2 regions of the Paenibacillus sp. BIC5C1 genome follow, and region 2 is predicted to be linked to the other one. Evidence: riboswitches for the same ligand, from Rfam matches in the RefSeq annotation. Region 2 holds a riboswitch; the other holds the start of a gene.
The links. Region 2 has a riboswitch for glycine ahead of sdaAB (L-serine ammonia-lyase, iron-sulfur-dependent subunit beta). Riboswitches for the same ligand answer to the same signal wherever they lie in the genome.
Positions count from the first base shown of each region.

Region 1: linked by a shared signal. The riboswitch ahead of gcvT (glycine cleavage system aminomethyltransferase GcvT) and the one ahead of sdaAB (L-serine ammonia-lyase, iron-sulfur-dependent subunit beta) in region 2 are both predicted to bind glycine.

Region 1 covers NZ_CP135922.1:5,547,368-5,550,754, reverse strand. The annotation lists gene gcvPA (aminomethyl-transferring glycine dehydrogenase subunit GcvPA) at 1-543, opposite strand, end outside; gene gcvT (glycine cleavage system aminomethyltransferase GcvT) at 540-1,676, opposite strand; glycine riboswitch at 1,873-1,973, opposite strand; glycine riboswitch at 1,977-2,098, opposite strand; gene gcvH (glycine cleavage system protein GcvH) at 2,446-2,835, shown strand.
Region 2 covers NZ_CP135922.1:508,732-512,118, forward strand. The annotation lists gene RS891_RS02450 (phosphotransferase enzyme family protein) at 1-82, shown strand, start outside; gene RS891_RS02455 (MFS transporter) at 112-1,389, shown strand; glycine riboswitch at 1,727-1,850, shown strand; glycine riboswitch at 1,855-1,996, shown strand; gene sdaAB (L-serine ammonia-lyase, iron-sulfur-dependent subunit beta) at 2,108-2,797, shown strand; gene sdaAA (L-serine ammonia-lyase, iron-sulfur-dependent, subunit alpha) at 2,787-3,387, shown strand, end outside.

The DNA.
Region 1 (3,387 bases), 2.0 Mb from region 2:
ATTGAGGCCGTGAGCATAAGCTTGCAATACCTGACGGGATTCAGGGTGCACGGTACGTGACACAATCAGTTGTTTGCGGCGGGTAGCCGCTGCGGCCAAATTACCTGCTTCCGCAAATGCAGTTGCACCATCGTACATGCTGGCATTGGCTACAGCCATGCCTGTCAACTCACAGATGTAGGATTGAAACTCGAAAATCGCCTGCAATTCTCCTTGGCTGATCTCGGGTTGATAAGGTGTATAGGCTGTATAGAACTCGGAACGGGAGATGACATGATTAATGACGGAAGGAACGTGGTGATCATAAATGCCCGCACCCAGGAAACTGGCGTGTGTCTCGAAGTTGGCATTCGCTGCCGCTTGTTTCGACATGTGACGTGTCAGTGCATATTCATCGAGTTTGGAGGAAACAGGCAGTTCACCCTGATAGCGAATCTCCTGTGGAATGTCATGGAACAGATCCTCAATTGTTTCCACGCCGATGGTTGCCAACATGGCACTCTGATCCTGCTCGGTCATGGGGATGTAGCGATGCTTGCTCATGCTTGATCAGCTCCTTGAGTAGGTGTCTTTGGCGCACGTGTCCGTTTATGAAAAGGGGTCTTTACGACCTCGGCTTTTAGTTTCTTGCCACGAATCTCAATCTCCAGCGGGGTACCCAGTGCAGCATATTTGCTGTCGATCAAGGCCAGCCCCAGATTGCGTTTCAATGTAGGCGATTGGGTGCCTGTGGTCACTTCACCAATCTGCACGCCTTCGGCGTAAATCGGATAATGGGGGCGGGGAATGCCGCGCTCCAGTACTTCAATGCCGACCAGCTTACGGGCAGGCCCATCATTTTTTTGCTGCAACAAGGCTTCATGTCCGATAAACGGTCCTGCATTTAACTTCACAAACATGCCAACGCCAGCCTCCAGCGGCGAGATGGTTGCAGATAATTCCTGTCCATACAGGGGCAGCTTGGCTTCGAAGCGCAGCGTATCCCGGGCACCCAGTCCTGTCGGAACGAGTCCGTGACCTTCTCCCGCTTGCATTAATCCGTTCCATACTGCAGCAGCCTGATCCGCAGGAACGTAGAGCTCAAAGCCGTCTTCACCCGTATATCCGGTGCGGGATAACAGCAATGTAACGCCGCATACCTTCGCATTTGCCACAAAGCGGAAAGGCTCAATCGATGACACATCGGTGTCTGTCACCGTTCGGAGAATATCCACTGCCAGCGGACCTTGCAGAGCAAGCAGCGCCGTTTGATCCGAATCATTGGTCATCGTTACGCCTGGCGTCATGTGCTGTTGCAGCCATGCCCAGTCCTTGTCGATGTTGGAGGCGTTAACCACCAGCATATAATGCTGGTCTTTCAGTTTATAGATCAGCAGATCATCGACCACACCACCATCCGGATAACACATTAACGTGTATTGGGCCTGACCGGGAACGAGTGTTGTTACATCATTGGTGGTCATGTGCTGTAAAAAAGCTTCTGCGTGTTCACCTTGGACGGTGAATTCGCCCATGTGGGATACATCAAATAATCCGGCACGTTCTCGCACCGCTTCATGCTCTTTCTGAATTCCACTGAATTGTACCGGGAGCTCCCAGCCACCAAAATCAATACATCGTACCCCTTCATATTGCTGATAGAGTGGAAAGAGTGGGGTTCTAAGCAAATCGGACATCCAATCACCTCGTCATGGGCCGTCAATGGGCCGAGTGTATAACCATGGATCAATGAAACTGGCATCATATTTTATTATAAAAGTAAGGTAAGGACGCTATAGGCAGCGCCGCTCTATAACCTGTTTTCGTTTTTTGGGAAAAAGGAAAAGGACAGGCCAAAGAATCGGCATGCCAGAAGCACGCTGTATTCTTAGGCTCTGTCCTTGGTACCTGAGAGTTACCCCGCCGCATGATGCAGCAGGTTTCCCCTTGGGTGATCATAACGCCCACACACGGCGATTAGATGCTCTCCAGAGTTGCGTCCCGTAAAAGTCCTTTTGCCTGAGAGATTCACCTCCGCTTGTCGGTGGTTTACTCCTTCGGCGTTACCGCATGTACACCCTGATTCGGTGTCAAGGGTAATCTCTCCCTTTACATTCATCCGCGGGTATTGCATAGACCAATTAAACACATTTACTACTCTCATTAAAGCCTGAATCGTCTAGTGATGTCAAGAACGATATCATAGAAATCAATAAAAAATCCGAATGATATTTTTGGTTCGCTTCATAACGTTCGTCTATTTATAAAGAGTGCGCTTACTTTTCTAATATTCACCATTATATGTAGAGAGGGTCCATTTGAGTTACAGGCATATAAGGAAGAAAAATAAATAAATTGTGAGGTATCTTGACATTTGGATTGAAAATATCATACGCTATGTTCTGGGAAAAAGGTTAAGGTCAAAGAAACGCATGCACTCATTAATGAAAAGCGAGGCGGATATCGATGAGCGAATTGAAAAGTGATTTCCTGTACAGTGAAGAGCACGAATGGGTGCAAACCGTAGGGGAGGATACCGTACGTATTGGTATTACCGAGTTCGCGCAGCATCAGCTGGGTGACATTGTGTTTGTGGAATTGCCTGACCTTGAATCGGATGTAAAAGCGGAAGAGGGCATTGGAACGATTGAATCCGTCAAAACCGTTTCGGATTTGTTTTCTCCTGTCAGTGGAACGATTATTGCTGTGAATGACGCATTGCAGGATTCACCGGAGCTGGTTAACAACTCTCCATATGAGGAAGGCTGGATGATCGAGATTCGTGTTGAGGGCGACTTGACAGCAGCACTTTCCACATTGATGAACGCGGATGCGTATCGTAAACATACGGAATAATATTAAAGCTGCAAATTTCGGCTAGATACGAAGTTTCAGCTTAATGTAAACGTCCGTTTTACTTGATAAAAATGAATTAATTGATTATAGACCCGAATGGTGATAGTACTCATTCGGAGATACTTAGGCGCAATTGCCTCATCTGAATCAGGATGAGGCAATTGCGCTTTTTTTTCGTTGTTACTCGCCGAATTAGATGAAATAAATATCAATCTAACATGTTAATCATCATTTCTAAATGAGGTAGAACCGGCTTGACAAAATAGAATAAATTTACATTTGCATTTGTCATTAAAATGGGGCAATTCGTGGGTATGATACATGAAAGGGAATAACAGGTTTCGTTCCATATACAGGTTTAAATATGGAACAATCCTTTAAATTTAAATCTTGTCATCAACGTTCATGACGGAAGTAGGTTTTCATTTCGTTGTAGAAGATACCGTTTTCATTTACGATATGGTTGTAAATTAAGATTTATTGCAGATTTGTACCTTCGTTCGTCTGGATCATCGTTGTCAAAATTCAGTGGAATCAAGGTTTAATATGTTG
Region 2 (3,387 bases):
GATGAAAGAGCGAATGCCTCTTATATGCAGCAAATTTTGCAAACCATATGTACAGAATGAGAGTATTTTCTATGAGTTATAATTTGTGATTTCTAGTGGGTGGGTAGCGCTATGAAGAACATTCGTGCAAAGAGAGTTGCATCGAAGGGGCAGTCTGGTGGCTGGAAGCATGCCGGATTGCTACTTAGCGGAGTGGGCATATCCAATCTGGGTGATTTCATATATATTGTGGCGATTAACCTGATGGTATTGAATATGACACAGTCTCCAGCGGCAGTCGCAGGGTTGTGGATTATCTCGCCGATTGCTTCGGTGTGCACTAAGTTTTGGTCAGGCAGCCTGATTGATCGTTATGATCAGCGACAGCTGATGATTGGTGCTGATATGCTACGGGCATTGTTGGTGGCGGCGCTCCCACTGATGTCCAGCCTATGGATGATGTATGCAGTGATGTTTTTGATCAGCATGTCTTCATCTATATTTGTCCCTTCCTCTCAGGTATACATTACCCGGTTGGTACCTGCTGAACGGCGCAAGCGCTTCAATTCCCTACAAGCCCTGATCAGCTCAGGGGCATTTATTACCGGCCCAGCAGTTGCAGGAGTGATGCTGATTTATCTATCTCCGGCGGCAGCCATTTATGCCAATGCGATTTCCTTTGCTGCTTCTGCGTTGATTCTAATGTTTCTTCCCAAACTGGGCATTGGAGAACAGAATATAGGGACGGGAAGCAGACTGACACCTCGGATGATTGCCCAGGATTGGAGAGCTGTACTGAGCTTCAGCCGAAAGTCGGGCTACGTGGTCGGTATATATGCCCTGTTCCAGATTATTCTGGTGGTCGGCATGTCGCTGGATGCTCAGGAAGTGGTGTTTATCCGTCAGGTGATGAACCTGCCTGAATCACAGTACGGAGCATTAATGAGTATCACCGGAATCGGTTATTTGGCAGGTTCCATGCTGGTTTGGATGTTCGCCAAACATTTGCCGATCCGTCACATGATGGGTGGCGGTGTACTTCTGGTCGCGCTGGGTTATTTTCTGTTCGCCCGTTCATTCTCGTTTGAGCTGGCGGCGGTTGCCTTTATTCTGCTCGGTCTGTGCTCCGCACTGGCGAATACGGGCCTGGTTACCTTTTATCAAAATAATATCCCTGTCGATCTGATGGGGCGAATGAGTAGTGTACTTGGACTTGTGTTAAGTGTGTTGCAAGTAGCTTCCATTTTGATTGCAGGGGTAATAGCAGAGCAGTTGTCGCTTCGTATGGTATATACAGTTGTTTCTGGGGTCATGCTGTTAGCTGCGTTGGGATTGTGGGTGACGAGCATGTTTCCTTCCCGAAGCAGGTATTACGATGAACCGGCGAAGCCCAAGGCGATGGTGGGGTGACAGGCAGAAATACGGCAATTCTAGTACAGAATAAAGGTTGCCTGAATACCCGAACCGTTCACTGGAACATAACATAAATAGTATTAAACACAGATATTGGCTAATAGAAAATGAAAAATGTATACGCTTTCGAGATGAAACGCATTAACACATTCATGTGATGAAAGTTTACAGTTTATTCGTTTATCTTGTGTATAAAATGGGAATAAGCAAATATTCGCAAAGAAATCGTTAAGTTTGTTGACACTGATCTTCCGGTCGATTAATCTTAATGAGAAAGTATTAAAAACTTCAATTATCGTTCTGGTACAAGATCAGAATGGTTCCATACAGCGAATGATAGCGAGCGGGAGAGACCTGAGCTTGTCGAGTAAAATGGCAGCTGTCGGGCACCGAAGGAGCAAGCTGCTACGCACCCGGCGCAGCGGTTAATCTCTCAGGTAAATGTACCATCGTTGGACGCAACTCTGGAGAGTGCGCGAACTGCGCCACCCAAGGGGTATATGGTCAAGCAGCACAGTGTGCAGGGTGACATCACCTGTGAATACAGGAATGCATCGATCCGCCGCGCTGCTTATCATGAAACTCTCAGGTATCGAGGACAGAGAGAGGGCCTAGAGCCTTCTTCTGTCCTTTTCTCATGTCATCATTCAGTAATAAAGGAACATTATGGGTGTACGTCTGGATGAAAATGACGATTATAAATGGAGGGTTTGCGATGCGTTTTAAAGACGTTTTTTCAATTATTGGTCCGTCCATGACAGGTCCATCAAGTTCACATACGGCTGGAGCGGCAAGATTGGGGCGAATTGCCCGTCAGTGGCTGGGATGCACGCCTGAACGCGCCCGATTAACTCTATACGGCTCGTTTGCTGATACGTATCAGGGGCATGGTACGGATCTTGCGTTGATTGGTGGCCTGCTTGATTATGTGACTGATGATCCACGTATACCGGATGCAGAACAATATGCAGAGGAAGCGGGTATGGAAGTAGAGTTTTTCACAAGCGGCCTGCCTGCTCCTCATCCCAATACGGTTAAGATTGAGCTGTGGCACGGAGACCGTGAATGCTCATTAATTGGTGCTTCCATCGGCGGGGGCAGTGTTTCCGTGCATGCATTGAATGATTTTCGTGTACAGATCAGCGGAGAGTTCCCCACACTTGTACTGCGACATTCGGACAAAGCAGGGGTTCTCGCTTCGGTAACCTCCACCATCAGTTCGTCCGGGGTGAACATCGGGTACATGCAAGTGGATCGGAAAGCCCGGGATGGTGAAGCACTGACAGCGATGGAGATGGATGGTGTGCCGAATCCTGAGATGTTGAACCGCCTACGGTCGCTGGATCATATGCTGGACATTCGCGTGATTGATTTGAAGAGAGGGGTCGAGCCTGATGCGGTTTAAACATCTACATGAACTAAATACCATCTGTACAGCAGAGTCCAAGACCATTGCCCAGCTGATGATCGAAGAGCAGGTTCAGGAGACGAATATCCCGGAAGCGGATGTTGTGCGGCAGATGTCGGATTACTACCAGGTGATGAAGGAAGCTGTACACAAAGGGCTGACAGAAGATACGACATCACGCAGCGGCTTGACTGGTGGAGATGGCAAAAAAATGGCTGAGTACATTCGTAAAGGTGAGACTTGTTCTGGAGATGCCTCTGCACTGGCCATGGCGTATGCCCTTTGTGTATCGGAAGTGAATGCCTCCATGGGTCGGATCGTTGCGACACCGACAGCCGGTTCCTGCGGCATCATTCCGGGTGTATTTATCAGCTCCCAGGAGCGTTTTGGCTGGAGTGACGAGCACCTGGTGAACGGTCTGTTCTGCGCGGGAGCGATCGGTTATGTCATTGCCAACAATTCATTTATCTCCGGTGCAGAGGGTGGCTGTCAGGCTGAAGTGGGTTCTGCTATCGGTATGGCCGCTGGAGCCATGGTGGAGCTGCGTGGAGGGACGCCGGAGCAAGTGGTTCATGCGGTTGGTCTCG